DNA from 4 places in the Bacillus sp. FSL H8-0534 genome. Region 3 is predicted to be linked to each of the others. Evidence: predicted binding sites of a transcription regulator. Region 3 holds the regulator's gene; each other region holds the start of a gene.
The links. Region 3 encodes LexA, which represses DNA repair genes until DNA is damaged. Its sites were predicted from a motif close to CGAACATATGTTCG; they were not measured.
Positions count from the first base shown of each region.

Region 1: a site for LexA is predicted at 4,153-4,166, ahead of recN (DNA repair protein RecN). Genes of this name have one in related genera too.
Region 2: a site for LexA is predicted at 5,810-5,823, ahead of MHH71_RS28795 (Y-family DNA polymerase). Genes of this name have one in related genera too.
Region 4: a site for LexA is predicted at 1,780-1,793, ahead of addB (helicase-exonuclease AddAB subunit AddB). Genes of this name have one in related genera too.

Region 1 is NZ_JBBOUC010000001.1:4,431,749-4,439,910, forward strand. Features, by position in the region: gene MHH71_RS22620 (polyprenyl synthetase family protein) at 1-343, shown strand, start outside; gene dxs (1-deoxy-D-xylulose-5-phosphate synthase) at 688-2,580, shown strand; gene MHH71_RS22630 (TlyA family RNA methyltransferase) at 2,584-3,423, shown strand; gene argR (arginine repressor ArgR) at 3,566-4,015, shown strand; gene recN (DNA repair protein RecN) at 4,288-6,027, shown strand; gene spoIVB (SpoIVB peptidase) at 6,146-7,447, shown strand; gene spo0A (sporulation transcription factor Spo0A) at 7,734-8,162, shown strand, end outside.
Region 2 is NZ_JBBOUC010000003.1:82,374-90,535, reverse strand. Features, by position in the region: gene MHH71_RS28825 (ATP-dependent nuclease) at 1-60, shown strand, start outside; partial or broken gene MHH71_RS28820 (transposase) at 252-1,049, shown strand; gene MHH71_RS28815 (GrpB family protein) at 1,094-1,678, shown strand; gene MHH71_RS28810 (alpha/beta fold hydrolase) at 2,056-2,868, opposite strand; gene MHH71_RS28805 (GNAT family N-acetyltransferase) at 3,306-3,755, opposite strand; gene MHH71_RS28800 (YolD-like family protein) at 4,179-4,508, opposite strand; gene MHH71_RS28795 (Y-family DNA polymerase) at 4,521-5,792, opposite strand; gene MHH71_RS28790 (helix-turn-helix domain-containing protein) at 6,269-6,493, shown strand; gene MHH71_RS28785 (replication-relaxation family protein) at 6,533-7,150, opposite strand; gene MHH71_RS28780 (FtsK/SpoIIIE domain-containing protein) at 7,089-8,162, opposite strand, start outside.
Region 3 is NZ_JBBOUC010000001.1:5,021,596-5,029,757, reverse strand. Features, by position in the region: gene tkt (transketolase) at 1-768, opposite strand, end outside; gene MHH71_RS25800 (hypothetical protein) at 1,117-1,416, shown strand; gene MHH71_RS25795 (hypothetical protein) at 1,453-1,935, opposite strand; gene MHH71_RS25790 (bifunctional metallophosphatase/5'-nucleotidase) at 2,094-3,677, shown strand; gene MHH71_RS25785 (DUF896 domain-containing protein) at 3,720-3,959, opposite strand; gene MHH71_RS25780 (YneB family resolvase-like protein) at 4,005-4,661, opposite strand; gene lexA (transcriptional repressor LexA) at 4,804-5,424, shown strand; gene MHH71_RS25770 (DUF4097 family beta strand repeat-containing protein) at 5,454-6,254, opposite strand; gene MHH71_RS25765 (DUF1700 domain-containing protein) at 6,260-6,802, opposite strand; gene MHH71_RS25760 (PadR family transcriptional regulator) at 6,807-7,118, opposite strand; gene MHH71_RS25755 (pyruvate kinase) at 7,341-8,162, opposite strand, start outside.
Region 4 is NZ_JBBOUC010000001.1:1,915,181-1,923,342, reverse strand. Features, by position in the region: gene MHH71_RS10045 (PAS domain-containing sensor histidine kinase) at 1-79, shown strand, start outside; gene MHH71_RS10040 (TVP38/TMEM64 family protein) at 479-1,072, shown strand; gene lepB (signal peptidase I) at 1,131-1,694, shown strand; gene addB (helicase-exonuclease AddAB subunit AddB) at 1,820-5,332, shown strand; gene addA (helicase-exonuclease AddAB subunit AddA) at 5,329-8,162, shown strand, end outside.

The DNA of each region.
Region 1 (8,162 bases), 590 kb from region 3:
AGGGCGGTTATTAGAATATGCCGTGCTTGCAGGAGCGGTACTTGCAGGAGCAACACCAGAACAAGAGAAGAAACTACTTGCATTTGCAAAATATATTGGTCTGGCTTTCCAGATTCGAGATGATATTTTAGATGTAGAAGGTACGGAAGAAGAAATTGGAAAACCGATTGGTAGTGATGCTTCCAATGAAAAAAGTACATATACGACGTTATTTACTATAGATGAGGCAAAATGTATCTTAGAAGAAACAATTGTTAAAGCGAAAGATGCGATAGCATCTTTACAATTACAAGATGAGTATTTATTATCTATTTGTGATTTGATCGCAAAGCGTAATAACTAATGTAAGAACGTTTTCATTTGTTGAGTCATTTATTATTTTGTGGTATAAATGTAGAAAAAGGTTTTTCTTTTCTTGTTATTGGCAAAAATATATCTAGATTACGTTGCCGTTATCACTTTGTGTTAGCGGCTCTTTTTTCATCGGATAGAGGAGCTATGATTCATGTAGGCTTCTTACTTGAAAGGGATACTTCGTTTTCTAAGAATGTAGAGAAAGATGACGAATTGTCTGTTCAAGCAGGATAGAAAATAGGAATGATATTGAAGAATTTCTTGTGTTGTGCAAATATTTTTTTGTAATATTTGCCATATTGACAGATTATGAAACGAAAGTGAGTGATCCATGTGGATCTAACGCAAATTCAAAACCCTAGTTTTTTGAAAGATATGTCTATCAGCGAACTAGAGGCATTGAGTGAGGATATTCGGAAGTTTTTAATTGAAGAGCTCTCTCAAACAGGTGGACATATTGCTCCTAACTTAGGTGTAGTAGAACTCACAATTGCTCTGCATAAATTATTTGACAGTCCAAAAGATAAATTTTTATGGGATGTAGGACATCAATCCTATGTGCATAAGATTTTAACAGGGCGTGCAAAAGAGTTTGGCACATTAAGACAATATAAAGGTCTATGTGGTTTCCCAAAACGTTGCGAGAGTGAGCATGATGTATGGGAAACAGGTCATAGTTCGACTTCATTATCTGCTGCAATGGGAATGGCTTTAGCACGTGATTTAAAGAAAACGAAAGAGTGTATTATACCAATTATTGGGGATGGTGCTTTGACTGGTGGAATGGCTTTAGAAGCATTAAACCATATCGGGCATGAAAAAACAGATATGATTGTTATCTTAAATGATAATGAAATGTCAATTGCTCCGAATGTTGGAGCTCTTCATAACGTTCTTGGTCGCCTGCGTACGGCTGGAAAATATCAATGGGTGAAGGATGAACTAGAGTATTTACTCAAGAAAATTCCAGCAGTTGGTGGGAAAGTTGCAGCAACCGCAGAAAAAGTAAAAGATAGTTTAAAATATTTACTTGTATCAGGTGTCTTCTTTGAAGAGTTAGGGTTTACATATTTAGGTCCTGTTGATGGGCATAGTTATGAAAACTTATTTGAAACGCTTCAATATGCAAAGAAAACAAAAGGCCCGGTACTTGTTCATGTGATTACGAAAAAAGGAAAAGGCTATAAACCAGCAGAGAGCGATGTGATTGGAACTTGGCATGGAACAGGACCATATAAAATCGAATCTGGTGATTTTGTAAAGCCAAAAGAAGTTGCACCGGCGTGGAGTGCGGTTGTAAGTGAGACAGTTCGTAAGCTTGCAAGAACTGATGAGCGTATCGTTGCGATTACACCAGCAATGCCAGTTGGTTCTAAGCTTGAAAAGTTTCATCAAGAATTTCCAGATCGTATGATTGATGTGGGAATTGCTGAGCAACATGCCACAACGATGGCAGCTGGGATGGCAACGCAGGGAATGAAGCCGTTCTTAGCGATTTATTCAACATTCTTACAACGTGCATATGACCAAGTTGTTCATGATATATGCCGTCAAAATTTAAATGTCTTCATTGGAATTGACCGTGCTGGATTGGTTGGAGCAGATGGTGAAACGCATCAAGGTGTATTTGATATCGCGTTTTTACGCCACTTGCCAAATATGGTGCTCATGATGCCGAAAGATGAAAATGAAGGGCAGCATTTAGTATATACGGCAATGCAATATGAAGATGGTCCAATTGCTCTGCGTTATGCGCGCGGAAATGGACTTGGAGTTAAAATGGATGAAGAACTCAAAGCTATTCCAATTGGTACATGGGAAACCTTAAAAGAAGGTACGCAAGCAGCAATCTTGACATTTGGTACAACGATTCCGATGGCGCTGGAAGCGGCGGAGCGTCTCGAAAAAGCTGGAGTTTCAGTGAAAGTCGTGAATGCTCGTTTTATTAAGCCGATGGATGAATCATATTTACATGAACTCCTAGGTAAGAATATGCCGATTTTAACAATTGAAGAAGCTTGTTTAATCGGTGGATTTGGTACAGGTGTAGTAGAATTTGCTACTGAGCATGGGTATCATAGTGCTTTAATCGAACGAATGGGAATTCCAGATCATTTCATTGAACACGGTAGTGTTACAAAGTTGTTAGAAGAAATTGGTTTAACGACAGATGCTGTTGTGGACCGCATTCATACAATGATTCCATCAAAACAAAAAAGGGCGTAACAAATGAGTGTAAAAAAAGAAAGAGTAGATGTACTATTAGTAGAACGAGGACTTATAGAAACGCGTGAAAAGGCAAAACGCGCTGTTATGGCGGGTCTTGTATATGCAAATGAAATGAGACTCGATAAACCAGGGGAAAAAATTCCACAAGATACACCGATTACGGTAAAAGGACAAGTTATGCCATATGTGAGCCGTGGCGGTTATAAGTTAGAGAAGGCATTAGAGACTTTTCATCTTGATTTACAAGATAAAATTATGTTAGATATTGGTTCATCAACTGGTGGCTTTACAGATTGTGCGCTGCAAAATGGTGCGAAGTTATCTTACGCTTTAGATGTAGGGTACAATCAACTTGCTTGGAAGCTTCGTCAAGATGAGCGCGTTGTTGTTATGGAACGGACGAATTTTCGTTATGTAACACCGACTGATTTAGAGCGTGGCTTGCCGCAGTTTGCTAGCATTGATGTTTCGTTTATATCGTTAAAATTAATTCTTCCAGTCTTAAAAACGATATTGACTCCAAATGGTGATGTTGCGGCTTTAATTAAACCACAATTTGAAGCTGGAAGAGAGCAGGTCGGGAAGAAGGGCATCGTTCGTGATCGTAAAGTTCATGAAGCTGTCGTAGAAATGATTGTTGATTTCGCAATAAAAGAAGGGTATGATGTTGAAAACTTAACATTTTCTCCAATTACAGGTGGGGACGGAAATATTGAGTTTTTAGTTCATTTAAAGTGGCATGGTGAACGTGAGATTGGCGAAAAGCATTCTCTGGTTTCTGTAGAGCAAGTTGTAACAGAAGCTCATGAGGTCTTAAAACAAAAAGGGAAAGAGGAATAACGGTTGTTGTTCCTCTTTTTGTTGGAATTGTATAATGATTGTAAAAACAATTATGTACAAGTAAACGATTATAAGTTAACATAAATAAGTGAAGTATACCAATGTTTAAACTATGGTAAGAGATAGTGTGAGGTGCAAATGTATGAATAAGGGTCAGCGCCATATTAAAATCAGAGAAATTATCGCGAATAAAGAAATTGAAACGCAAGATGAACTAGTTGATATTTTACGTAATGAAGGCTTTAATGTAACGCAAGCAACTGTATCGCGTGACATTAAAGAGTTGCACTTAGTAAAAGTGCCATTGCATGATGGTCGCTATAAATATAGCTTACCAGCAGATCAACGATTTAACCCGTTGCAAAAATTAAAACGTAATCTAGTCGATTCGTTTGTAAAGTTAGACACAGCAGGACATATGCTTGTGTTAAAAACATTACCTGGTAACGCGCACGCGCTTGGAGCACTTATTGATCATTTAGAATGGGATGAGATTATTGGAACCATTTGTGGTGATGATACTTGCTTAATTATTTGCCGTACGCCTGAGGATACAGGTGTTGTATCAGATCGTTTCTTAAATATGTTGTAACAAAAGAATCTTGTTTACTCTTTTGCTAAAAGCAGAAAGTAAACAAGATATTTTTTATTCTAGGAAAAATAGATGAATGTGAAGTGAAATATGGTGTTTTTCTAGAATGAAGTTAGGAAATCGATGGATTGACCCGTAAAACGAATGTTTGGTACAATGGAGCGGGCTAGAAGAGTAATTTATACATACAATATATATGATAAACGCAGAGTGAAAAGCGCTTAGCGAAAGCCCTTTTTAGGGGATTAGTTTATAACGAGGTGAATGGGGCATTGTTATCGGAATTATCGATTAGAAACTTTGCTATTATTGAGTCATTAAATATTTCTTTTCAAAAAGGTTTAACAGTTTTAAGTGGTGAAACAGGTGCCGGAAAATCAATTATTATTGATGCAATCAGCTTACTTGTTGGTGGCCGCGGTTCAGCAGAATTTGTTAGATATGGAACAGAAAAAGCTGAAATTGAAGGTTTATTTTATATAGAGGATGATAAACATCCATGTATTACGAAAGCTGAAGAGCTGGACATTGAAATTGAAGATGGGATGATCATTTTAAAACGTGACATCGCTGCGAATGGAAAAAGTGTATGTCGTGTAAATGGTAAACTTGTTACATTGAGTATATTAAAAGAAATTGGGAAAACACTTGTTGATATTCATGGACAACATGAAACGCAAGATTTGATGAATGAGGAACGCCATTTGTTTATGCTCGATCATTTTGATGGGGATCGTATCGTGAACCAATTAGAAATATATCAGGGCGTATACGGTGAGTATGAGCAGTTAAAAAAACAACTGAAATCCTTAACAGAGAATGAACAGCAGATGGCACATCGCTTAGATTTAATTCAATTCCAGCACGAAGAAATTCGTAAAGCGGATTTGAAAGTCGATGAAGAAAATGAATTGACGGAAGAGAGATTAAAAATCTCTAATTTCGAAAAGATTTATAAAGCGCTTGGTGATGCATACCGTTCGTTAAGCGAAGATGGTAGTGGACTTGATCATGTGCGAAATGCGATGGGACAAATGGAGAGTATTACACACCTAGATGAGGCGTATCAAGAGAACCATGATTCGATTGCAAATAGCTACTACTTATTAGAAGAGGTTGCCTATCAGCTCCGTGAAAGATTAGATATAATGGAATATGACCCGAATCGTTTAGATGAAATTGAAACGCGTTTAAATGAAATTCGTATGCTAAAGAGAAAGTATGGAAATACTGTAGAAGAGATTTTAGCGTATGCTGATAAAATAGAGCAAGAAATTTTTACAATCGAAAATAAAGATGTACATATTGAAACGACGAAAAAGAAATTAAAAGAATTAGAAAGTGTAATTTTGAAGGAAGCAACAATATTGAGCAATATGCGTCATCAACTTGCAGATCGTCTTACGAACGCAATCCACCAAGAATTAAAAGAATTGTATATGGAAAAAACGAAATTTGAAGTGAGGATTAAGAAAAGAGAAGGAAGCCATGATGATCCATTTCTAGAAGGGACACCAGTGAAACTTACGGCAGATGGATACGATCATGTGGAATTTTATATTTCAACAAATCCAGGTGAACCATTAAAACAACTTTCAAAAGTAGCTTCTGGTGGAGAGTTATCTCGTATTATTTTAGCTCTGAAAAGTATCTTTTCTAAGCATCAAGGTGTTGCATCGGTCATTTTTGATGAAGTAGATACGGGAGTGAGTGGCCGAGTGGCACAAGCGATTGCGGAAAAAATTTATCGTGTATCTGTAAACTCACAAGTACTTTGTATTACGCACTTACCTCAAGTAGCATCAATGGCGGATTCACATTTATTTATCCGTAAACAAGTTGCGAATGATCGGACGATTACATCAGTTACTGTATTAAGTACAGAGGATAAGGTAACGGAGATTGCTCGAATGATTTCTGGCGTGGAAATTACCGATTTAACGACGGAACATGCGAAAGAGTTACTTACGCAAGCACATCGTTTTAAACAGACAGCAGAGGCTATCCAATAATGGATAGCTTTTTTGCTCAAATGACGATTTCTTGATTCTTCCGGTTATAAACAAAGCGTTGCAAGGAGAAATTAAAAGATGAAGTCGTTAGGCTGAATGTGGGGTAGGAGCGAGGAGAGTGAATGAATTGAAATTAGAGCAATTCCGAAAAATAATAGGTCTTTGCCTCCTTGTTTCATTAATTTTTATTGGATGTTTTAAACCGCTTCGTACGTTTATTTCATCCCCGAAGCAACTCGTTATTTTTGAGGGTCAACAATCCGAAATAGCATCATTTCCAGTTTTCCAGGCTTCATCGACAAATCATCATGTTTTTACAGTGAGTTCAAATAAAGAACAGAAATCTGGACTTGTAGTAAATTCGCATCAAAATGGTGAAGCGGATATGGTTTTTCAACTTGCTGGATTTCCAGTAAAAAAGGTAAATGTGAAAGTATTAAAAGATTTTAAAGTGATTCCAGGCGGGCAATCAATTGGAGTGAAATTGAATACAAAAGGTGTACTTGTTGTTGGACATCATTTAATTCAAACAGAGAGAGGGAAAGTATCGCCTGGAGAAGTGGCTGGTGTACAAGTTGGGGATATGATTACCGAAATTAATGGAAAAATAATTGAAAGAATGAGCGATGTGGCACCTTTTATTCATGATAGCGGAAAAACAGGTGAACCGCTTAACCTCGTCTTATTACGAGATGGTAAGTATATTCATACGAAACTAACACCAGAAAAAGATAATGGTGAATCGTCTTATCGGATTGGCTTATATATTCGTGATTCAGCTGCTGGTATTGGAACGATGACTTTTGTTCATCCGGATTCGATGAAATATGGAGCGCTTGGTCATGTTATTTCTGATAATGATACGAAAAAACCAATTCAAGTAGAAGATGGACAGATTGTTCGTTCGACAGTTACTTCTATCGAACGCGGTAGTCATGGAAATCCAGGAGAAAAATTAGCAAGATTTTCACCGGATCGTGAAGTGATTGGTAATATTACAACAAATAGTCCTTTTGGTATTTTTGGTAAATTAAATACAGGTATAAAAAATGGCATAATGGATGAAGCAATGCCGATTGCATTATCTCATCAAGTGAAAGAAGGGCCAGCGAAAATATTAACAGTTATCGATCAAGATAAAGTAGAGGCATTTGATATTGAAATCGTAAGCACGGTACCACAAAAGTTCCCAGCTACAAAAGGAATGGTTGTAAAAGTTACAGACAAACGTTTGTTGGCTAAAACAGGTGGTATTGTTCAGGGGATGAGTGGTAGTCCGATTGTTCAAAATGGAAAAATGATTGGTGCTGTTACACATGTATTTGTGAATGACCCAACTTCAGGGTATGGTGTCCATATTGAATGGATGTTACATGAAGCTGGAATTAATATTTATGAGCAAGAGAAAAAAGCAAGCTGATTAACATCAGCTTGCTTTTTTCTTGAGAAATTCGTTGAAATTTTGTAAAAGTTCCGCAAGAGCTGTTTTTTGTTGTAAAATAAAAGAAAAGAGTGAACGTTTCGTTGTAAACCTATGATGGAATGTGTAAAGAAAGAAAATAAATGAACGATAAACATATTTTTTTGTGATTTTATCGGAAATTAAGAAACTTTAAAAGGGAAATTTCACACAATTGTCGAACAATTCATGTAGCCTAGAAGCTTACACATGTCGGGAGAATCGATTCGGTAAGGGAGGAAAAGCTGTGGAGAAAATTAAAGTGTGTCTTGTGGATGATAATAAGGAACTAGTATCAATGCTAGAAAGTTATGTTGCTGCTCAAGATGATATGGAAGTAATCGGAATTGCTTATAATGGTCAAGAGTGTTTGAATTTACTGAAGGAGAAACAACCTGATGTACTTGTTTTAGATATTATTATGCCACATTTAGATGGTTTAGCGGTGCTGGAAAAAATGCGTCATATTGAACGACTAAGACAGCCGAATGTGATTATGTTAACGGCATTTGGACAAGAAGATGTGACGAAAAAAGCAGTTGATTTAGGTGCTTCTTATTTCATTTTAAAGCCATTTGATATGGAAAATTTAACGGGTCATATTCGTCAAGTAAGCGGTAAAACGAATACTACAATTAAACGTCCACTACCATCTTTCCGATCTGCAACAACAGTA
Region 2 (8,162 bases), on a different contig from region 3:
ACTCTATACTCCTTTACAGAAACAACTGTTCCATCAAATTTTAATATTAACGAAGAGTAGCAGCTAATTTTATTTTTTCACTAAAAAAACTAATAACTTAAGCCACTCCTTGTTTAACTCAAGGAGTGGCTTAAGTTAAACAAGGAAAATCGCTTATTGAGAACAATAAATAAGTAAAAAGGACCAAAACACTTGTCCTTTTACTATATTTAAAATTTAATAATTCTATTGTCATTCTACACTTGTAGTGAACCGGTAAAGATCTAAAGCTAGCCACACAAGAAGAACTACGACAAGCAATGATTGAATCTGGGGCAAAGCGAATAGCTACGAAGGCGTCTAAGGCACTAGCAGAAGTAACAGCAAAGTCTATAACAATTGATGTCCCTCATTTAGTTGGAAGACAAAATTGGGTAATTGAGGAAGCGTTACGTATTGAAGAAAGTATTAAAGGGATTGACAATCACATCCAAGAACTACTTCACGGAAATTCAAGCAAAGGTATTAAACCTCATCCTTATACAGAGTTATTATACTCTTTCCCTTTTATGAGCGATAATTGGGCCTGTACCCTTATCGGAGCCATTGGTGATGTTGAACGATTTAATACATATAAATACCTTGGTGTTTCGGCTGAAAATAAACAATCAGGGACATCAGTAAAGGGTACGAGAATGACCTTTAGTGGCGTTCGGGATGCACGTCGTGTTCTCTTTCAAATGGCGATGATTATCATTGCGATGAAAAAGCAACCGTCCGTATTCAGCTCCTATTATCATCGTCTAGTAGAACGTAAAATGAATGGAAAAACAGCAATTGGGCATATTTGTGGAAAGATTGCCAAAATCCTTTATATGATGCTTAAAACGGGGCAAAAATATGACCCTATAAAACACGCACAAGCAACAGGTATTCCTTGGGATTCTGTTTATGACAAAAGAACAAAAAATGTCAACTCGGAGAAGTTTTATCAAGAAGCATTAAAGCTTGCGGGAGATTCAACATCTGACGATGTTGAATTAATTGAAACAGATGTTGATTTAAAATAAAGTTTGATAAAAACGACTTACTAAGTAAAATGGAGGAATATATTGTGGGTAAGAGTTTATCAGAAATGTCACTTGAGGAATTGTGGGAACTGTTTCCGATTATACTAAAAGAACATAATCCAATATGGAAAAATTGGTATTTACAAGAAGAAAAACTACTTAACAACATAATCGGTAATCAATATGTTGAACGAATCAATCACATAGGAAGTACTTCTGTTAACGGGTTATTAGCAAAACCAACGATAGATATATTGCTTGAAATAACAGCAGATTGTGATTTGAAGTTTTTAGTGAATGTGTTGGAGAAAAAGGGATATATTTTTGAAAAGCAACCACAAAAGCCTTCACCTCATATGATGTTTATGAAAGGTTATACAGAAAAAGGATTTGCCGAAAAAGTATTTCATCTTCATGTTAGGTATATAGGGGATTGGAATGAATTATATTTTAGAGATTTTTTACGACTGCATAAAGATGTTGCCCAAGAATATAGTAACTTAAAAGTGAGCTTAATGGACAAATATGAACATGACAGAGACGGATATACGGAAGCAAAAACAGAGTTTATTAATACATACACTAAAATTGCAAAAACGGAATTTGAATACAAATATACCCCAAACTAATAAGCATTTTATTTCAAAGCTCATTAAGACATAAAAAATACTAATCTCCAGTAAGTGTTTTAAAAGGTAAAAAACAGCTATTTCCAAGAGGAATTTTTTATTTTCCTTTTTTTAAGCACTACACTACATTAAAAAATAGTTGTAGACTGAAAAGGTGTTTTCTGTACAGAATTCAATAACATATGGAAGAATAAGGAAAAAGTCTCGGTGACCAAACCGAGACTTTTTTGACCATGTGATAGAACGTGAATTAGAACCATCAAATTCCCTATTCTTTAGGATATAGTTATTTCATATCTAGTATGCTTAACGATGTATATGTAAATAATTGCTCCACAAAACATATATAAGTTTATTTGTTAGATAAAATCTAACTATTATCCATACGAAACTTCCTCATACTCATGTAGAGAAGAGTCTCTAAGAAAATCGAGGACCATCTCATTGAAAATATCTTTTCTCATTACATTAAGTGGATCGAATGCATCTTGGAATAAAGCAAGTGTGCTATTTGGGATATGCTGGTGAATTGTTTTAGCTGCTTTTCCTTCATCAACACCTGTTACAACTTTTCCTGCTCCAGATAGAATTAGAGTAGGGGATTGAATGAGATGTAATAAAGAAGTATGAACAGGAAATTTTGCTTTTTTCATCATTAATAACATTTTTTTGTCTATTGAAAATGAATCGCGTAGTATTTGTTGCGTGTACGGTTCGTGTTTGTAAAATTTCATCATTAAATCAATAATTGTTGAATAGGGCAGCAAACTAAAGATGAAATTGGAAAATTGAAGTACCCATTTAGAAGTTTTAGTTGGGAATTCACTATAGCTATTAGAAATGACCAATTTTTTTACATAGGAAGGATGATGAATGGCTACTAATGTCGCAAGAATTGCTCCTTGTGAAACGCCGATTACATGAAGAGATGTGTGACATAGTGTATCTAAAAATGAAATGATATCAGATACGATTAAGTCGTAATCATATACATTACCAGGAAAGGTTTTTATCGATTCTCCATGACCACGATAATCGAGAAGAATCATCTGATATTCTTTAGAAAATGATTCGATTTGTGGTTTCCACATCTTCCAAGATGCCCCGCTTCCGTGTAAAAAAAGGATTGGTTCCCCTTGTCCAAAAGACTCGTAGTGAAATTCACCGTTTTTTGTTTTAATAATTGGCATGAATAAGCCCCCCTTTTTTCAGTTAACAAAAGTAAGATTACTTTTAAAGTACAATATATGGAATATATAATCAATATAATTTTGAAATATTTATCTCATCTCATTTCAAAATTTCAAAGTGTGTCCGCTTTAATCGTGAGATGCGTTTTCATACGTTTGATAGAATAAACCCTACTATCTAGTCTAATACTTTATTTTAATAAAATTTCTTTTCTCTAAATAAAAACTATTCATTAGTCTAAATTCTTATTTAATTAATACAGGAAAATAAAAATAAAGGGATCCTATTAAACCAGCGATACTCAGTCTAGAACATTTTTTTAATCAAACACACACAAAAAAGCTTGGGATTTCCAAGCTTTTTTGTCTTTAATGAGTTGTTCTAATTTAATTAAAAAATCCTGTTAAAGCAATAAGGATTTGATTTCAACTGGCTCTCATTTAATTGTGTACTTAAATAAGAGTTCTCCATTATTTAGGTCTCTTTCATTCATGAATTCGAACCCTATACTTTCGTATAAGCTATAAGCTGTTCTGTTTTCCTCAGTGATACTTAAATATATAACGTTTACCCCATATTCTTTTGAAGCTATATCAATAAGTTTCATCATAGCAATTTTCCCATAGCCTTTGCCTTGATATTTTTCATCTATCATTATTCTATCAATCCAAGTATCTTTATTAGGACCAAAAGAACCGTACATAGCAAATCCAATAATTTCTTCATCATAATATATAGCTACTGGATGCCATTCACGATGGGTATTAGCTTCATTTAAACATTCATCTACGGTTTCAATAAATTTTTCTTGTCCAGACTTTAATTTTATATTTCTAACTTTGAATTCATTAGTATCATCTATATTTTTAAAATGCACATTACTCATGTATTAACTATACCTCCACCACTTAAATCTTATTTAATTATCTGCCCGTTTGTTGAAGAATTAAATTTTCTAAATCTTTGACTATATTTTACCATAAAATGATACAAACCCTTGTGTTTTCTCATAACAGACTAAAATTGACATACCAAGAAACAAATGAAATAGCACCCTAATTCGCACGATGACAATATCTATTGTCAAGATGCTATTTCGGGTGCTATTTTAAGTCTAACAGAGGAAAAATAAGATTAGCCTGTAAGTGTTTTAAAAAGTAAAAAACAGCTGTTTTCGGCACAAAAATAGTGCTATTTCCAAGAGGACTTTTTTTATTTTCCTCTTGGAAAACACTACACTACATTAATATAACTTAATCATAATAGCATGAAGTGTTCACATAGTGGATGCTTTTTATTTTGTAGACGATTATGTATATTTTATATCTGTTACATGATTAACTTTTATATAAAATACATTATCATGTTGATTCCTAATTCTTAATTCATTACAAATCATGTCGTAGTAATGAATATAACCCACTTCGGAATATACTTTGTTCTTTTTTTGGTATGAAATACTTACTTGCTTATTTTCAGCCATTGCACAACACACTATTTCATTTATAAGTTCTAATTTTTGCTCATCTAAAATGGGCATCGGTACTTCATTTTGTTTTTCATACAATTCATTTAATCCTTCAAACTGTTCTTTTATTGCTGAGAATGGCATCCATCGCATCATACCTCTATCCATGATGTGTATTCCCCCTTAGGCTTTATGCCCACCAATTTTATTGTTTCTCTCACGTTGCGTAGCTCCTTGAATGTAACTGATGCCTCTCATAATCGAGTTTTTACCATACCTATTCCGGATACTATCCATTGTTTTTGCTAATTTCCTTTGAGTATCTTTTCTTGAAGTATCTTCAAACAAAGACATTTGAATTGCATCATCCCTGGTCAAATTCTTTAAAGTTATATGTATTTGTCGTACTGGATGACCAGAATGAAACTTTTTTAATATCTGTAAACACGCTTCATAAACCTCTTCAGTTAAACAGGTTGGTTGTTCCAAAGTAATTGCTCGCTTAAACCCTCCACCGATGTACTTACTGTAACCTATAGCAAGTTCAACCGTCCTACAACATTTATCCATAGATCGTAGGCGAAAACAAGTCTCCTCAATTTGTTCTAGAAGTAGCAATTTTAATTTATTAAGACTAAAGCAATCTTCTAATAAGATTTGTCCTTTCGTTATAGAAGTACTTTTAGGAACGTATTTATTAGCAATACGGCTTTCATCTATACCAAATGAAAAACGATGTAACTCTTCACCTTTTACCTTTCCAAATCGCTTTATTAAACGCTCTTTGGGTGTATTTGCAACATCCTTCAAGGAAAACAGTCCCATGCTATGCAATAATTCCTGTGTAGCTACTCCAATTCCGCAAATTTTTTGGAGCGGTTTGATTTCCCATAATTTTTTGGGGACATCATCATATGACCACATAGCAATCCTTGATTTTGAATGTTTACTTTCCACATCTAGAGCAACTTTCGAGAGAAATAAGTTAGGTGCTATCCCAATTGATGCGGTTATGCCTGTTTTGTCATAAATTTCTTTTTGTACCCTCTTAGCAATTACAATTGGATCACGCCCAAATAAATGCGCTGTCTGTTGGAAATCAAGGAATACTTCATCTATTGAAAAAACGTGTAGGTCTTCCCATGCTACATACTTTGTATATATCTCTGTGATTTGATTTGAAATTTCAACAAATTTTTGCATTGTCGCATTAACTACAATGATTTCTGGATCTTTTGGCAGTTTGTGCAACCTAGTTGCTGTAGAAATGCCCAATTTTTTCAGTTCGGGAGTGGCAGCCAGCACAATAGACCCTTTTCTATTTACATCCCCAACGACAGCTAATTTTACTTTTAATGGATCTAATCCCCTCATGACACATGCACAACTGGCGAAAAATGAACAAAGGTCTACACACAAAATAATTCGGTTAGGTAATAAAGAATAATCATACAAGGTAACCCTTCCAAATCAGAACGTTTGTTCTTATTATAAACCTTGTTTTTCGGTTTATACAATCATTTTGTAAATAATTTTTAATATCAATGTGATACGTGAAATTATATGTAATTCTTCAAAATTCGACCACGAAACACTTTTATATCTCTTAACTTAAGAAACTCGCTTTTATGTCTTTATAAATTAAGAAAAGCTCAAACCCATATGTACCAATGGATTTAAGCTTTTTATTTTATAGGAATACTCGTTGCAACAAGATGCAATTATATTTCAGCGTATTCGCATCTTGTAGCTATTATTATGTATGCTATATTCCACAAAATAATTACAAAAAATCTGTTATTCTCCTTATCTATTTATATTCTATGCACCACAAGAAAGACATATGCACCATTGAAGGTGAGTGTGTATAAATTAAATTGAAAGTGTCCAAAATAAAAGTTAAATAGGGTAAAAGAAAGGAAGGCACTTTCATGAAAGGAAATAAAAGAAATCGTACAAAATTAGGGAAGTGGTTAGACCGTAACGGAATAGAACAACAGGAATTAGAACAAGAAACTGGTGTTAGTCGTAATACAATTTCAAGATTATGTAATAATAAATCTCACACACCAAGTTTACCAGTTATTCAAAAAATCCTTCGAGCAATTAAAAAGGTGGACAGAAGTGCCAAAATAACTGACTTTTGGGACATGTAAAAAGCACAAGGAGGATGATTCACCCTGTGCTTTTTACTTTCACAATACTTCTTTTAATAAAAATGTCCGTACATACACATCATGTTTTATCCCGTAACTCTCTAACTTCTTTTCACGATAATCAGAAATTGTAAAAAATAAAATGTTGGGTATTATATCTCTTTGTTTTTTATATATCTTTGCAATCAAACCATAATATTGTACCTTTTCTTCATTTACTCTCATATGTTGCAACCTATCAATCTCAACAAAATGAGGTACTTGATCTATTACATAATAAGCATCTGGTACGATTGTCTTTTCTTCACCTTGATATCTAAATTGTATAACTTGCTCTGTTTTCCAATCTGGAAAATCAAGCCACATCCACGCTTCATTTCTTAACAGAATATGTTCAAGTTGATGTTTCTTTTTTCGTTCATTGGGATCCAATCCTAGCAAGGCTAAACCTTTTTTGTTGAGATAATATACATACTCCCGATTATGCGAAGTGACATGACAATATTGGCGCAGATCCTTCAGAACACGATTTGCATTTCGAATACTACCTAGAGCATGAATCGCTTGCAATTGCCTCCTAGAGGCAAATTCCAGCTTATTTAAACTGGATAAAATTTCGATCTGTCTGGCTTTCTGTTTGAGCTTTTGATGTCTCATACTCTTTCACCACCTTATATTGCTTCAGTAAATCCCACATGTCTTTATCCTTTAAATACGGTACCTGGATTTCCTCTGTCCGATCAGTCTTAAATAATGCTCTTCCTGGAAGAGAAGGCAGATCCTCAAGACCTGGTTCATCCAAAGCAACTTGTGAAGCAACCGCTGTTGGTAATCGAAAACCTAGCTTTGCATCAGCATTTTGTTTGATTTGTCTTGGCAATGTATCAGAGGTTGGATATTGGGTACAAAATATAAGCCGGAATCCTAAACCACCTCCGATTCTTGCGATTTCAGATAACATCTCCTGGCACATAAATAATAAATCCCGTTGTTTTTTAGGTAAACCTTGTGTCGGACAAAGATTCGCTCCTTCATCTACTATGATGAAACAACGTTCTCTAATTGGTGTGTCTATAACATTGGTAAAATAGGACTTTTTCATCATCTCAATCTGTTTTACCATCTTTTCACGTACTCTCACCAACATCTCTAACGCCTGTTCCGGGTTTTCAGCTACTTCTACTACTTGGGATAGCTCTTTGTAAGGACTAAATTCTAGCCCTTCCTTCAGATCGATAATAAAAAAATTCACGTGTTGAGATTGTTGTAAAATTAAACTAGTCATCACATTTTTTAAGAATACTGTCTTTCCAAAACGAGTCATTCCACTTACACACATATGCGGTGTTTTCTCGAAATCATGATACACGTGTTTATCTAATGCTTTCCCCATCATAACTTTCCATGTGTGCTCTTTTAACAGCTCCTTAGACCAATTCCATATTTCAGGTATTCGTTGCTTAAATACTCGAATATGAAGCTCTCTTTGATGAAACGATATTTTAACAGGTTTATATAGTCCTTCTTCTAATACTTCAGCTAACTTTTTGATAAGTTGACTAGGTACGCCGAGCGGTAACTTGTAAACATAATTCATACTTATGTCATCTTCTATTTCTTTTATAAAAATAGGGTATTGTAATTCACCTTTATGTTGAACACATATCTT
Region 3 (8,162 bases):
TTTGTTTGGAGAACCGAAACCGATTGTTGTTCTTACTTCGATTAGCGTTGGGCGTTTTTCGTCAGCTTTCGCTTCCTCAATTGCTTTCGCAATTGCTGCAACATCGTTTCCATCCTCAACACGGATTACTTGCCAACCATATGCTTTATAACGATCTTCTACACTTTCAGAGAATGAACGATTTAAATCACCATCTAATGAAATATCATTAGAATCGTATAATACAACAAGTCGACCTAATCCTAAGTGAGCAGCTAATGAAGATGCTTCAGCAGAAACGCCTTCCATTAAATCGCCATCACCGCAAATTGCGTATGTATAATGGTCAACTACATTGTATGCATCACGGTTATACTTCGCTGCTAAATGTCTCTCAGCCATTGCCATACCAACAGCTGTCGAAATACCTTGTCCAAGCGGACCAGTTGTTGCATCTACGCCTGCTGTGTGACCATACTCAGGATGTCCTGGAGTTTTGCTTCCCCATTGACGGAAATTCTTTAAATCATCCATTGTTACGTCGTAACCAGATAGATGAAGTAGGCTGTATAATAACATTGAACCATGGCCTGCAGATAATACGAAACGATCGCGGTTAAACCACGTTGGGTTATTTGGATTATGTTTCATAAATTGCGTCCATAATGTATAAGCCATTGGTGCTGCACCCATTGGCATTCCTGGGTGACCAGAGTTTGCTTTTTCAATCGCATCAATGGATAATGTGCGAATCGTGTTGATAGAAAGTTGTTCGATTGAATGTGACATGCTATTCTTCCCTTCGCTTATATTAGTAAACGTTTTACACATTTATATGATAGCTTCCCACGCAAGATTATACAACATGTATCGACAAATATGTTGATGTTTTTTCGAATTTGTTCAAAAAACATACTAAATTTCACAATGTATAGGGTTTCAATCTGCTATACTTTTTCATTATTCATTTATTGATAATAAAGGGAATTATCTGTATTTTCATACGTGGCTCATAAAAATCTTTAGCAAATATTCTCCACTCCTCTATTTACCATTTATTCACAACATATATAATAGAAATGAATATATATTAATTTTCGTCGTATATATCAAATAAAAACTGCGGGAGGAGAAATGATGAGTGAACAAGTGGTTTCCTACACCTTTTTAATTGTTTTTTCCCTTATTACAATTAGTTCTATTTACCTTTCAGTAAAATTAAAGTCACCTTATAAATACCTCCCAGGTGTTGTCATGCTTATTCTCTCCATTGGCACGTTCAGCATACTATATTTTGATCGAGGTATAATGATAACTAGTGAAGGATTAGGTTATTTATATAGTCTCATTGCAATCCTCTTGTTACTTATCGCCAGTATTTCTTTATTCATAGCAATTGCTATTTCTTTTATTTCAGCTTTATTTAGAAAAAATTAACATTTGTTATGTTTGAGCACTACGCTCGATAAAAAATTAAATCCCAAAATGCAAAAGGTGTCCTTCTCCCGCTTCCACTTTATAGAGTAGTCTAATTAAAGACTCTAACTCTGTACAAAGAATATCTCGATTAAAACTAAGGTGTTCATACTCTCCATCCGTATCACACTCTACCGTCCATTGAAATGAGCCTGTGAGTTCTATTTTTTCAGGTCCCAATGAAAAGAGATTGACTAATGAGCGAAATAGGTTGATCGCTATTTCTGCTCCCTCTTTCTCGATTTTTGTAATACCATAATAATGGATACCAAACCCTTTCTCTTTCTTAAAAGGATTATATGTTGGAATCCACTGTAAAAAATCTGACACATACAAAACAATTTCATCACTGAATATCACGCATTCTTCAACAACCGTTCCATCTTTATAAAAAAACTCCCTGTCATGCCAAGAAAAATCTTCAGAACTTAGCTCTCCTTTTTCATTTGAAACAAATACAAATTCATGTTGCAAAGCCATAGTATTCTCCTCCTTCTCCTGTCATCATACGATACTCCAAAAACATTTTCATTTTCTTCATTATATATTTTTATATTTTCTAAACATTTGACAAAAAATAAACCTAGATTATTTGTTATGATTTATCATAAGATAACAAAAAAAGAAGGTTGATAAGCTTGAATAAGAACAACATCGTTCATATAAACATTCTACTAACAAGCGATATACACGGTACGATTTATCCAATTCATTATCGAAATAACGAGCCAGCAGAAATAGGATTAGCCAAACTTGCAACACGTATCACCCAAGAGCGTAACCAACATGAACATGTAATTGTGATCGATAACGGCGATTTTATACAAGGAACTCCATTCACCTATTACTACGCTAAATATATACAGCATAAAAAGAACCCAATGTCACTTATCGCGAATTACATTGGATATGATGCGGCCGTTATCGGAAATCACGAATTCAACTATGGAATGGATGTATTAAACAAAGCTATATTAAACGCGAATATGCCTTATCTATCTGCAAATATTTTAAATAAACATACAAAAGATCCTTACTTTGGGACACCCTATATTATTAAACACATACATCCTAATATAAAAGTCGCTATCTTGGGAGTTACAACACATTACATCCCAAATTGGGAGCAGCCACCTCATATTAAAGATTTACTATTTGAAGATGCACTAGAAACAACCAAAAAATGGGTTTCTCTCATTCATAACCAAGAGCAGCCTGACTTATTAGTCGTAGCATATCATGGTGGCTTTGAAAGGGATTTACAATCTGGAGAACCAACAGAAATTTCAACCGGTGAGAATCAAGGATATGCGATGTGCCAAGAAATAGATGGTATTGATATATTACTAACAGGTCACCAACATCGCTCTATTGCAAATACGAAAGTAAATGGTGTAACCGTTGTACAACTCGGATCTAATGGCCATTCATTAGGAAAAGTTCGAGTAGAGTTAGAACAAAATAAAGATCGAAGGATAATTAAAAAGTGTCAATCGGAACTGTTATCTGTCAAAGACGTTCAAACAGACGAAAAAGCACTTTCACTTGTATCTGACTACGAAAATCAAACGCAACAATGGCTAGATCAACCAATCGGCACCATTATCGGTGACATGCAAATTCACACTGCGATGCAAACACGTTTACAAGACAATCCTTTTATTGAATTTATAAACAAAGTACAAATGGAGGTAGCTGGAGTCCATATTTCTTGTACAAGCCTATTTCATAATGAATCTTCTGGCTTTCCAAATCAAATTACAATGAGAGATATTGTATCAAATTATATTTATCCAAACACATTAAAGGTCATACGTATTACAGGAAAAGATATTAAAGATGCTCTTGAATTATCCGCTGAATATTTCACATTAAATAACGAAGAAGATATTATTGTAAACCCCGCTTACAATACGCCAAAACCACAGCATTACAATTACGATATGTGGGAAGGAGTTTCATACATATTAAACATTTCAAAACCAGTTGGTGAACGAATAGTTTCCTTACAATATGACGGATCTCCCATTCACTTTGATCAAGAATATGACGTAGTTATGAATAATTATCGTGCAAGTGGTGGCGGAAATTATTTTATGTACCAAAATAAACCCATCATAAAAGACATACCAATTGATATGTCTGAACTTATCGCAAATTACATATTAGAGCGGGGGACAATTGAAGCGACTACCAATCGTAATTGGAAAGTTACCAAATAAACCATTCTATTAAAATCAAAAAAGATGGGCTGCGCCCACCTCTTAATTTAACTTTGTATTATCTTGTTTTTTCAATGCTTTTAATTTCGTCGGTGTAATATCTTTACCTTCTTCGTTAACGACTTTAATGCCTTTTAATTCGTTTAACATATTTTGACGAAATCCTTTTAAATATTGTTCACGGAGCGATTGGCGCTCACGTTGTTCTTCTTCAGTTAATCCTTCAGCTTTCGCTTTTTTCGCTAAGAAGTTAATGCGTTCAATGAGTTCGTGACTTAGCATCTCGAATCCCCTTTCTACTTAAAACTGATTATTATCATACAATAGTTAGTCTTGTTTATCAAGCAATTGCTTCGTGTATTCCACGTATCTGCGATGTACTGTTGCTTTAGATACATCGTGTCCAAAACCTCGAAGCGTTGCTGCAATTTCCTCAAATGTTAATTCATTGCGACGCAGACGTACAATTTCTTCAATCGGCACTTCTTTCTTTTCACGTCCTGTGCTTAAATGTCGGTTTTTTAAGTTTTTTTCTGGACGAAACCCTCTTTCTACCGCTCTCTGCATTCCACGTTTAATCTTCAAATTATGAATCTTTCTCTGATACTCTTCAACTATACCAATAATATCTAGTACCATAGAATCCGAATCAGAAAGCTGTAATTCACCATTATGCGTATGTGTATATACTTTTATTCCTTCTTTATGTAAACAGTGCATTAAAGCAATTTTTGCATTCCCTCTTCCAAGCCGCGTTTCATCTTGAATGAGAAGCACATCGACCTGTTCATCTCGAATCATATCTAACACTTCTAATATACCGTCTCGTTCAATCGTATAGCCGCTTGCCTTCTCCTCAATCACCTTTATAACATTCATTTGATACCGCTCAGCTAAATGCAATAATTCATCTTTTTGGCGTGATAATGAAGTTTCCTGCGCTTCTTTCGTTGTGCTTACACGGGCATAAATGATTGCATTCATTTTAAAACCTTCTTCCTCATTTCAATTTTTCCTTTAGTGTATCACAAATCGTCCTTTTGTTCGAACTTATGTTTGTAGAATGTTTTTTTGCATGTTATACTTATAAGTAAGAAAATTGAAAGAAAACGAGGTGTAAAAAAACATGGAAAAGTTAACAAAACGCCAGCAAGACATTCTCGACTTCATTAAACTAAAAGTACAAGAAAAAGGTTATCCACCTTCCGTACGCGAAATCGGTCAAGCGGTTGGCCTTGCTTCTAGTTCTACGGTGCACGGACATTTATCACGTCTAGAAGAAAAAGGTTATATTCGACGTGATCCAACAAAACCAAGAGCTATTGAAATTTTAGGAGAAGTAAGAATCGAAACAGACACACAATCAGTTGTTCAAGTCCCAATTGTCGGAAAAGTTACAGCTGGTTTACCAATTACAGCAGTTGAAAGTGTAGAAGAACACTTCCCACTTCCTGCAAGCGTTGTTGCTGGAGCAGACCAGGTGTTTATGCTACGAATCTCTGGAGATAGTATGATCGAAGCTGGTATTCTGGATGGAGACTTAGTTGTTGTTCGCCAACAACATTCTGCATACAATGGAGAAATCGTTGTTGCTTTAACAGAAGATAATGAAGCAACTGTAAAACGTTTTTACAAAGAAAAAGATCATTTCCGCTTACAACCCGAAAACTCTTCTTTAGAGCCAATCATTTTAGATAAAGTCTCTGTTATTGGAAAAGTAATCGGGGTATATCGCGATTTACATTAAAAAATAGACCAGTTAAACTGGTCTATTTTTTAATTCGCTTCAATTGTCACGTCTCCTGCAGATGTTTGTCCGCTAATTTTTACGCTCCCATTCCCTACTACTACATTTCTTTCTTCCTCCTTGAAAACCTTAACTTCACCAGCAAATGTTTTCCCACTTACAGTCGCATCTTGAGGCTTTTCAAGTAGACGAATATCAACATCTCCTGCAGTCGAGCTTGCTTCCACATCATATTTAGAGTCATGATCAATAACGTCCACATCTCCACTTGTTGTTTTCGCAACAACTTTTCCACTTACTTTTTTCATTTTAATTCCGCCCGCTTTTGAAGATCCTTCTACTTTCTTCGCTGTCACCCGCTCTATTTCTACATCTCCACCAAGCGTTGCAGCTTCTATGCGTTCACTCTTCACATCATTTACTGTTATCTCACCAGCAGAAGAACTTACTTTTATGTCTTGATAAGCACGTTCTGGAACAACAATTGTTACCCCCGACGATTTAAACCCAAATGATAAAAATGAAAAATCTAATGAAATTCCTTTTTTTATCTTACCTTGAACTTTTAATATATCTCCTTTTTCATCAATACTTATTTTTTGCTTCGTAGTATTTCCTGATTGTTTTATATAAAAAGAAGAATCATTCCCTTTTTGAACTGTAACATCCTCAGCATCCAAATCAATTTCTAGATTTTTAATTACTTCATTTTTTATAACTCTTTCAGTTTCTCCCTTTTCCGCCGCATCTACTGTTTTTGAATATGTTTGCGATATACCAATAACACCAATAATGATACAAGCGACAGCTATTAATACTATCTTTTTCATCTCAGCTATTCCCCTCTAATCATTTTGAGATTCCAATTGACATAGCGCACACAAAATTTTTTAAACCATTTTGTACAGTAGTAAGCACCTATACATAACAATAATCCAACACCAACAAACGTAATAGAAACGAATACCTCAAGCCACAAAAAAGTACCAGTTAGGATTTTAATTACTACAAATAGTGGTGCCACAACGCTAGCAACTCCACCAACCCAAAGTGCAAATATAAAACTTATAATTGCGACTAAAGGACCTAATACAAGAATAAAATTTAATAAACTAAGACCAATTGCCGCCATTACAGCTCTTGTTATATTTGAAGCAGATGGATCCTTTTTCATCTCATCAAAACGATATAACGCTAACATCTCTTTCGCAATTGCTTTTGGCGAACCGAGTCCTTTTATAATTTCTACCTCTGTCTTCCCTTCCTCTAATCCAAACTGAAAATGCTCCTCATAATCGTATAAAATATCCTGTCTTTCTTCTTCTGATAACTTTCTAAGATGTCCTGATAGATCTCGAAGAAACTGTTCTTTGTTCATCTCATTACACCTCTTCAATAATTTCTTGTACCCCTCTAGCAAAGTCACGCCAATCCGTTACAAGTAAATGGAGTTGTTCTTCACCTTGATTTGTTAATTGATAATATTTACGCGGTGGCCCTTCTGTTGATTCTTTTAAATATGTTTGAAAATAGCCCTCTTTTGTTAATCGACGTAATAACGGATATACAGACCCTTCCGATATTAAAAATTTATTGGAGATTTGCTGAACGAGCTCATAACCGTAGCAATCTTTTCGTTTGACAAGTGCCAGTACACAAAGTTCTAGCACACCTTTTTTAAACTGGACGTTCAAAGATAATCCTCCTTTCCAATCAGTACCACTCAATGCAAGGTACTTACGTTATCCATAATATACCATCAACTATTGTTTATTGCAAGGTACCGTTTGTTGTCTATTTAATAAAATACCGTTTTCCACCTCTCTTTTCTTTATACCAAACAAATTAAAGAATCACGATTCCCCTTACCTAAACATGGAGAAATCGTGATAAATAATATCATACAATTCTATACACTAAATGGATTTATGTAATAATTCCAGCACATCTTTCATAACAAAGGGGGCATCTTTTTTTACACGCTCAGCAAACTCAGAAACTAGACGCAATGTTTTAATACTTTCAATCGGATGATCACCTGATGCACTTTCAGCAGAAAGCATAACAGCATTCGTTCCATCCAATACAGCTTGAAATACATCAGTCACCTCAGCTCTTGTAGGAATAGAATAATCCACCATGGATTGAAGCATTTGCGTTGCCGTAATCACATACGTATTTGTGCGATTACACTCATGAATCATCATTTTTTGTAAAAGCGGAATAAATTGGTACGGTAATTCTACGCCTAAATCGCCCCTGGCAATCATAATACCCTCCACTTCTTTACATATCTCCTGAAAATTCTCGATGGCCTCCATCGTTTCCACCTTAGCAATTAGATTTGGTGAAGTTTCATTTTTTAGGCGGATAAAGTTCCGGATTTCCTGTATATGAGAAGGTTTTCTAACAAATGAGCATGCAATAAAGTCAACATTCTCACTTAAAAGAAACTGAATATCTTTTTTATCCTTCTCTGTAATAGCTGGTAAGCTAACGATTGTACCTGGTAAATTCACCCCCTTATGAGAAGCTATATCGCCACCTACCTTTACTTTTGTTTCTATTTTATCCTCGCTTATCTTTTCAACCGTTAACTCAACTTGTCCATCATTAATAAGAATTCTATTTCCAACTTTCACGTCATTAATAATCCCTGGATAATCAACACTTGCTTCTTCTTTGTTTCCAGAAATAGAATGAATGTATAAAGTAAAAGTATCTCCTGCTTGAAGAGT
Region 4 (8,162 bases), 3.1 Mb from region 3:
AAGAAGCCAAGTAGGGAAAGGAACCACTGTTATAGTATTTTTGCCCATTTATAATAATGCGGTTGTTGATTTTAGTTGAAAACTGGATTGATAATTTACAATATGAAGGAAGATAAAGGACGTTTTTTGGGATATAAATTTATCCCGCTATTTGCGAGCATTAAGACTCCCACCTCAAGATTCCGGGAGAAGTGAAGAAGATAGGTGGGAGATAACTGCCCGTAAATACCCGATTGGTGAGGGCTAATAATCAGTGGAGGATGAAGAAAACTCCACTGATTAAAGTTGTACTTTATTTCTCAATATGTAACATCCTGTCAAATAATGATAGATTATCATACAATAATAATGAAGGATTTTTACATAAAATTATGGAACTTTAATAAATACATCTCCATATGTCGTATCTACCATTTCCTCTTTACAATAAGCGATGATAAAGTAGAGATAGGAATATAGCAAAGGGGTAAATTGTAGAATGGATTTTCAAACAATCAAAGAGTATTTTTCAGCAGAAAATATGGATCAGCTTGTAGCTAGTTATCGGGCACTTGGACCGCTCCTTGGTATTAGCTTGCCGATGGTAGAGGCACTTATCCCGGCACTGCCACTTATTTTGTTTGTGATGGCAAATGCAGTTGCCTTCGGGTTTTGGCTTGGTTTTTTGTATTCATGGCTTGGATCGGTTCTTGGTGCATTAATTGTATTTTCAGTTATTCGTCGTTTTGGAAGAAGTCGATTCTTCTCGTTTGTGAATAAACATCCGAAAGTGCGCAAAGCGATGGGATGGATTGAGCGGAAAGGATTCGCACCTATTTTTATATTATTTTGTTTTCCTTTTACGCCGTCTGCACTTATTAATGTTGTGGCTGGTTTATCACGTATTAGTAGACGACAATTTGTGTTAGCGTTAGCGCTTGGAAAGTTAGTCATGATTCTTATTTTAAGTTATATTGGGCATGATTTAACTTCTTTTATCCATAAGCCTGTGAAAACTATTATTGTCATAGGTGTCATTTTTATTTTATGGTATGTCGGTAAGAAGATTGAGGTAAAGCTAGAACTACATTAAGACTAGTCTTCACTGTAATTACAACTTCATTATAGGAAAAGGGTGAGGGGAGAGGCGGATGAAGCGAGCTTTGAAAAAAGAAGGCCTAGAGTGGATGAGAACAATCTTTATAGGTGTGCTATTAGCTGTTTTTTTTCGAACGTTTTTCTTCTCAACGTATGTTGTAGAGGGAAAGTCAATGATGCCGACACTTCAAGATGGAAATATGCTTGTTGTGAATAAGGTTAGCTATCAAGTTGGGGAGTTGAACCGATTTGATGTTGTCGTGTTTCATGCGAATAAAAAGGAAGACTATGTAAAGCGAATTATCGGTTTACCAGGCGATCGGGTTGAATATAAGCATGACAAATTGTATATAAACGGTCAATTTATTGATGAGCCTTATTTGGAAACATATAAGAGGCAAGCGGAAGGCCAGCAGTTGACAGGTGATTTTACGTTAGAAGAATTAACGAGAGAAAAGGTTGTTCCGAAGGGGTATATTTTTGTGATTGGTGATAATCGTCTCGGCAGTTGGGATAGCAGGCATTTTGGATTTGTAAAAGCAGATACTGTTGTCGGGAAAGTGGATTTACGCTATTGGCCGATTAATGAAGTGCAGACGAATTTTTCAAAAGGATAATGAAAGAGTTTACAGCCTATAGGGAAGGAAAAGACAAGCAGCCTCTGTTTGTCTTTTTTCCTGTCCTATAATACAATGATGACAGCAAACTAACGTTCGTTATGTAAGTGAAAGGTGGGGATTACATGTCGCTTCGATTTGTGATTGGACGAGCTGGAAGTGGAAAAAGTACATTTTGTTTACATGAAGTGCAAGAAGAATTAGGGCAGCGTCCAAGAGGCGAAACAATTTTATATCTTGTACCGGAACAAATGACGTTCCAAACGCAGCAAGCTTTAATAGGTAATGAAGGAGTTAGCGCCTCCATCAGGGCGCAAGTCTTTAGTTTTTCAAGGTTAGCGTGGAAGGTCTTGCAAGAAGTTGGTGGTGCAAGCCGCCTTCATATTGATGAGGCTGGCGTGCATATGTTACTACGTAAAATTGTAGAAGCGCGTAAAGAAGGATTGTATGTGTTTCAAAAAGCAGCAGAACAAAATGGCTTTTTTGAGCATTTAGGCAGCATGATTGCCGAGTTTAAACGTTATAATGTAACGCCATCGAATGTATATGAGATGTGGCAACAGTTAGATGCTCACAGTAGCGGTGATGAACAAAAATTATTAGCAAATAAAATGTACGACCTTCAGCTTTTATATGATGATTTTGAACGGGCTTTAATTGGTAAATATTTAGATTCAGAAGATTATTTACAGTTGCTTGTAGAAAAGCTTCCGGATTCTGATTATGTAAAAGGCGCAGAAATTTATATAGACGGATTTCATTCATTTTCACCTGGGGAATTAGAGATTATTAGACAGCTCATGATTTGCGGAGCAAGAATAACAATTACGTTAACAGTAGATGAAAAAACATTATCGCAGCCAACAAGTGAACTAGATTTGTTTTATCAAACAGTACTTACGTATGAAAAGGTAAAACAACTGGCACGTGAGGAGAAAATCGCAGTTGAAAGTACAATTTCAATGAGAGAACAGCCACGTTTTCTTTCGCCAGCATTGGCACATCTAGAAGCTGAGTTTGAATCTCGTCCGTCTAAGAAGTTCCAAAGTGAACCAGACATTACATTATATACAGCGGCAAACTTGCGAGCGGAAGTTGAAGGTGTAGCTAGGGAAATTCGCAGACTTGTTGCGGAAGAGGAGTATCGCTACAGAGATATTACGGTTCTTCTTCGTAATGGAGAAAGCTATTATGATGTAATGAAAACATTGTTTACTGATTACGATATTCCGCACTTTATCGATGAAAAGCGTCCAATGTCACATCATCCATTGATTGAATGTATTCGTTCTGCACTAGAAGTGATTAGTGGGAATTGGCGCTATGATGCTATTTTTCGCTGTATAAAAACGGAATTATTATATCCGTTGGATGTGAGAAAAGAATCAATGCACGAAGAAATGGATGAGTTTGAAAATTACTGTTTAGCATATGGCGTACAAGGAAAGAGATGGACGGCAGATGAGCCTTGGACGTATCGTCGTTATCGTTCGCTAGATGGAGTAAACGGAATGCAAACAGATAGCGAACGTGAAATGGAAGAGAAAATAAACCGCCTTCGTGATGTGGTAAGGACACCAATTATTCGTTTGCAGAAGCGTTTAAAACGTGCAAGTTCAGTTGTACAAATGTGTGAAGCGGTTTATTTGTTTTTAGAAGAATTAGATGTTCCTAAAAAACTGGAAGATTTGCGTATGCGTGCTGAGGCAGAAGGGAATTTTCTATTTGCAAGTGACCATGATCAAGTTTGGGAAGAAGTAATGAATCTTCTTGATACATTTGTAGAAATGCTTGGTGAGGAAAAGATGTCTCGTTCAATGTTTATCGATGTAATGACAACGGGACTTGAGGCACTTCAATTTGCAAATATCCCGCCTTCTTTAGATCAAGTGCTCATTGCGAACATTGATCGTTCAAGGTTATCGGATATTCGCGCGGCTTTTGTGATTGGTGCGAATGAAGGAATCATTCCGGCAGCCCCTTCAGATGAAGGGATGTTATCGGATGAAGAAAGGGAATTTCTCGTTACGGCTGGTGTAGAATTAGCACCAACAACAAGGCAGACGTTATTAGAAGAGCAATTTGTTATTTATCAAACAGTAACTCGTGCATCTGAGAAGTTATATATTTCTTGCCCCCTTGCGGATGAAGAAGGAAAGACGCTACTTTCATCTAGCTTTATTAAGAAAGTGAAAAGAATGTTTCCTTCTGTTAAAGAAGTATTTGTAACGAATGATGTGAATGATTTATCTCGTCAGGTACAAATTTCGTATGTAGCAACGCCAGAGGTTACCTTGTCATATGTAACGCAGCAATTACAAAATTGGAAACGATATGGTTTTGAAGGGAACCTTGATTTTTGGTGGGATGTTTACAACTTCTATGTTACATCGCCCGAGTGGAAGCAAAAAAGTAGTCGTGTACTATCTAGTTTATTTTATCGAAACCGTGCGCAGAAGCTTAGCTCAGTTGTAAGTAGAGATCTATACGGAGATAAAATTAAAGGAAGCGTCTCTCGCATGGAATTATTTAATCGATGCGCATATGCTCATTTTGCGCAGCATGGATTATCGCTGAGAGAGCGTGATATTTTCAAGTTAGATGCACCGGATATCGGCGAATTATTCCATGCAGCATTAAAGAAAATTGCAGACAAGTTACTTAGGGAAAATCGTACTTGGGCTGATTTATCGATAAAAGAGTGTGAGCATCTTTCTGCCGTAGTAATTGAAGAAATCGCACCGTTATTACAAAGACAAATTTTATTAAGTTCTAATCGGAATTATTATTTGAAACAAAAGTTACAGCAAATCATTTTCCGTACGTCACTTATCCTTCGTGAACATGCGAAGTCCAGTGGATTTGTGCCAGTTGATTTAGAGGTTCCATTTGGTATGGGCGGGACAGGCTCACTTCCGCCGATGGAGTTTTCGTTGCCAAACGGTGTGAAAATGGAAGTTGTTGGCCGGATTGACCGTGTAGATAAAGCGGAAGACGAAAATGGTACCTTCCTTCGCATTATTGATTATAAATCGAGCACAAAAGCTTTAGATTTAACAGAAGTATATTATGGGTTAGCACTTCAAATGTTAACGTATTTAGACGTTGTTATTTCAAATGCGAATACGTGGATGAAAAAAGATGGAACGGCATCACCTGCTGGCGTTTTATATTTCCATATTCATAACCCGATTGTGGAGATGAAAGGCGACGCTTCGGAAGAAGAGATTGAAAAGGAAATTTTAAAGAAATTTAAAATGAAAGGTCTCGTACTAGGAGATGCGGATGTTGTTCGATTGATGGATAACAAGCTTTCAACAGGAAGTTCAGACATTATTTCTGCAGGTCTGAAAAAAGATGGTAGCTTTAGTGCGCGTTCTAGTATTGCAAGTGAGCAAGAATTTACAACCTTACAGCAATATGTACATCATACATTTGAAAACATCGGGAAAGACATTACAGAAGGTGTTATTGATATCGCACCGTATAAAATGGGGAACAAAGCAGCTTGTACATTCTGTAATTTCCGTTCTGTTTGTCAGTTTGATGAATCACTTGAAGATAATCAGTTCCGCACGTTAAAAGATATGAAAGATAGTGAAGCGATGGAGAAAATGAGAGAGGAGGTTGGCGAATGATAGAGAATTGGCCACAGAAGCCTGAAGGTAGTCAATGGACAGATGATCAATGGAAGGCAGTCGTCAGAGATGGCCGTGATATTTTAGTAGCGGCGGCAGCGGGATCGGGAAAGACAGCTGTACTTGTAGAAAGAATTATTCGCAAAATTATTAATGCTGAGAATCCAGTAGATGTGGATCGCTTGCTTGTCGTAACATTTACAAATGCAGCGGCACAAGAGATGAAAAACAGAATTGGTGAAGCGTTAGAAAAAGTATTAATTGATGAGCCAGGATCAGGGCATGTTCGGAAACAGCTCAGCTTATTAAATAAAGCATCAATTTCAACCATTCACTCGTTCTGTTTACAAGTGATTCGAACGTACTATTATATGCTCGACGTTGATCCACGTTTTCGCATTGCTAATCAGACGGAAAATGAATTGTTAAAAGAAGAAGTATTAGATGACATATTAGAAGAGGAATATGGAATCGAAGGAAATGACATTTTCTTTGAACTAGTTGATCGATATACAAGCGATCGTAGTGATGATGACCTGCAGCGTATGATTTTAGCGCTTCATACGGAATCGAGGGCGCATCCAGATCCAGAGAAGTGGCTGGATAAGCTTGTCGAAGCATATGATGTGGAAGGGAAATCAATTGAAGACTTAACGTATGCAACTTATTTATTAGAAGATGTGAAGTTTCAGCTGGAAACTGCTGAAAAGCATATTCGGAAAGCAATTGAGTTAGCTATGCTTCCGGATGGGCCAGCGCCTCGCATTGAGACACTACAAGCGGACCTTGTGTTACTCGGGACGTTATCTAGTGCAGCACATCAGTCTTGGACAAGTGTATATGAAGCGATGCAAAATGTTTCGTGGCAAACGTTAAAGCGTATTAAAAAGAGTGATTACAATGAAGAGATTGTCAAACAAGTAGATTCACTTAGAAATAAAGCGAAAGATGAAGTGAAGAAGCTACAAGAAGAGTTGTTTAGCCGGAAACCAGAAAGCTTTTTACGTGATTTCAAGGATATGCACCCTGTACTAGAAAAGCTTGTTCAGATTGTAAAAGTATTTACTGAGCGTTTTCAAACGATAAAGCGTGATAAAGGAATGGTTGATTTCACAGATTTAGAGCATTTTTGCTTACAAATTTTAAGTGAACGTGCGAACGATGGCGGGCTTCGTTCATCACCAGTTGCGCTTCAATATCGGAATAAATTTGCCGAAGTACTTGTCGATGAATATCAAGATACGAACTTTGTGCAGGAGTCAATTATTAAGTTTGTAACGAAAGACTTTGAACAAAAAGGTAATCTGTTTATGGTCGGCGACGTAAAACAGTCGATATACCGATTCCGATTAGCAGAGCCTGGCTTATTTCTAGGAAAGTATAAACGTTTTACACCTGAAGGAATAGACGGCGGGATGAAGATTGATTTAGCCAAAAACTTCCGCAGCCGTCATGAAGTACTAGCAGGTACGAACTTTATTTTTAAACAAATTATGGGCGAAACTGTCGGGGAAATCGATTACGATGCTGATGCTGAACTAAAGTTAGGTGCGAGCTACCCAGAAGGAGAAGATGTAGCAGCCGAACTGTTATGTATTCATCAGTCTGAGGGAGAAGAATCGGTAGAGGGAGAAGACGGTGTAGAAGTAGAAAAAGCACAGCTTGAAGCACGTTTAATGGCGCAGCGAATTAAAGCGATGGTTGATTCAGGTTATGAAGTATATGATCGTAAAACAGATAGCATGCGCCCTGTGAAATACCGTGACTTTGTCATTTTACTTCGCTCGATGCCGTGGGCTCCGCAAATTATGGAAGAGTTAAAATTACAAGGCATTCCTGTTTACGCTGAGCTCGCGACAGGTTATTTTGAAGCGACAGAAGTGACCGTTATGATGAATGTGTTTCGGGTAATTGATAATCCGATGCAAGATATTCCGCTTGCTGCTGTGCTTCGTTCCCCGATTGTTGGGTTAAATGATGAAGAGCTTGCGATGTTACGTGCTCATGAGAAAAAAGGTTCGTTTTATGAAGTGATGCGTTCCTTCTTACAAGGCGCGCCGCTTGAAGAAGAGGCAGAATTACATGGGAAATTACAATGGTTCTATAATCTCTTGCAAGGGTGGCGTGAATTTGCGCGCCAGCAGTCTCTTTCTGATTTAATTTGGAAAGTATATCGTGAGACGGGTTATTACGATTTCGTTGGTGGTCTTCCAGCGGGAAAACAGCGTCAAGCTAACTTACGCGTACTATATGATCGCGCAAGGCAGTACGAAGCAACATCTTTCCGCGGGTTATTCCGTTTCCTTCGCTTTATTGAACGTATTTTAGAGCGCGGGGACGACATGGGAACAGCGAGAGCGCTTGGCGAACAAGAAGATGTGGTTCGAATTATGACGATTCATAAAAGTAAAGGGTTAGAGTTCCCAGTTGTATTTGTAGCGGGGCTTGGACGCCGTTTTAATACACAAGATTTAATGAAACGGTTCTTATTACACAAAGATTTCGGTTTTGGATCACAGTTTATTGATCCTCGTAAACGAATTAAATATACAACGTTATCACAACTAGCCATTAAACGTAAAATGAAGATGGAACTAATTGCGGAAGAGATGCGCGTATTATATGTTGCTCTAACGCGTGCAAAAGAAAAATTGATTTTAATTGGTACGGTGAAAGATAAAGAAAAAGAAATTGAAAAATGGCTTGACTCGCGTGAGCATACAGATTGGCTGTTACCGGATTACGTTCGTGCAGGAGCATCTTGTTACTTAGATTGGATTGCACCGTCACTATATAGACATCATGATAGCGAAATGCTTCTTGAACTTGG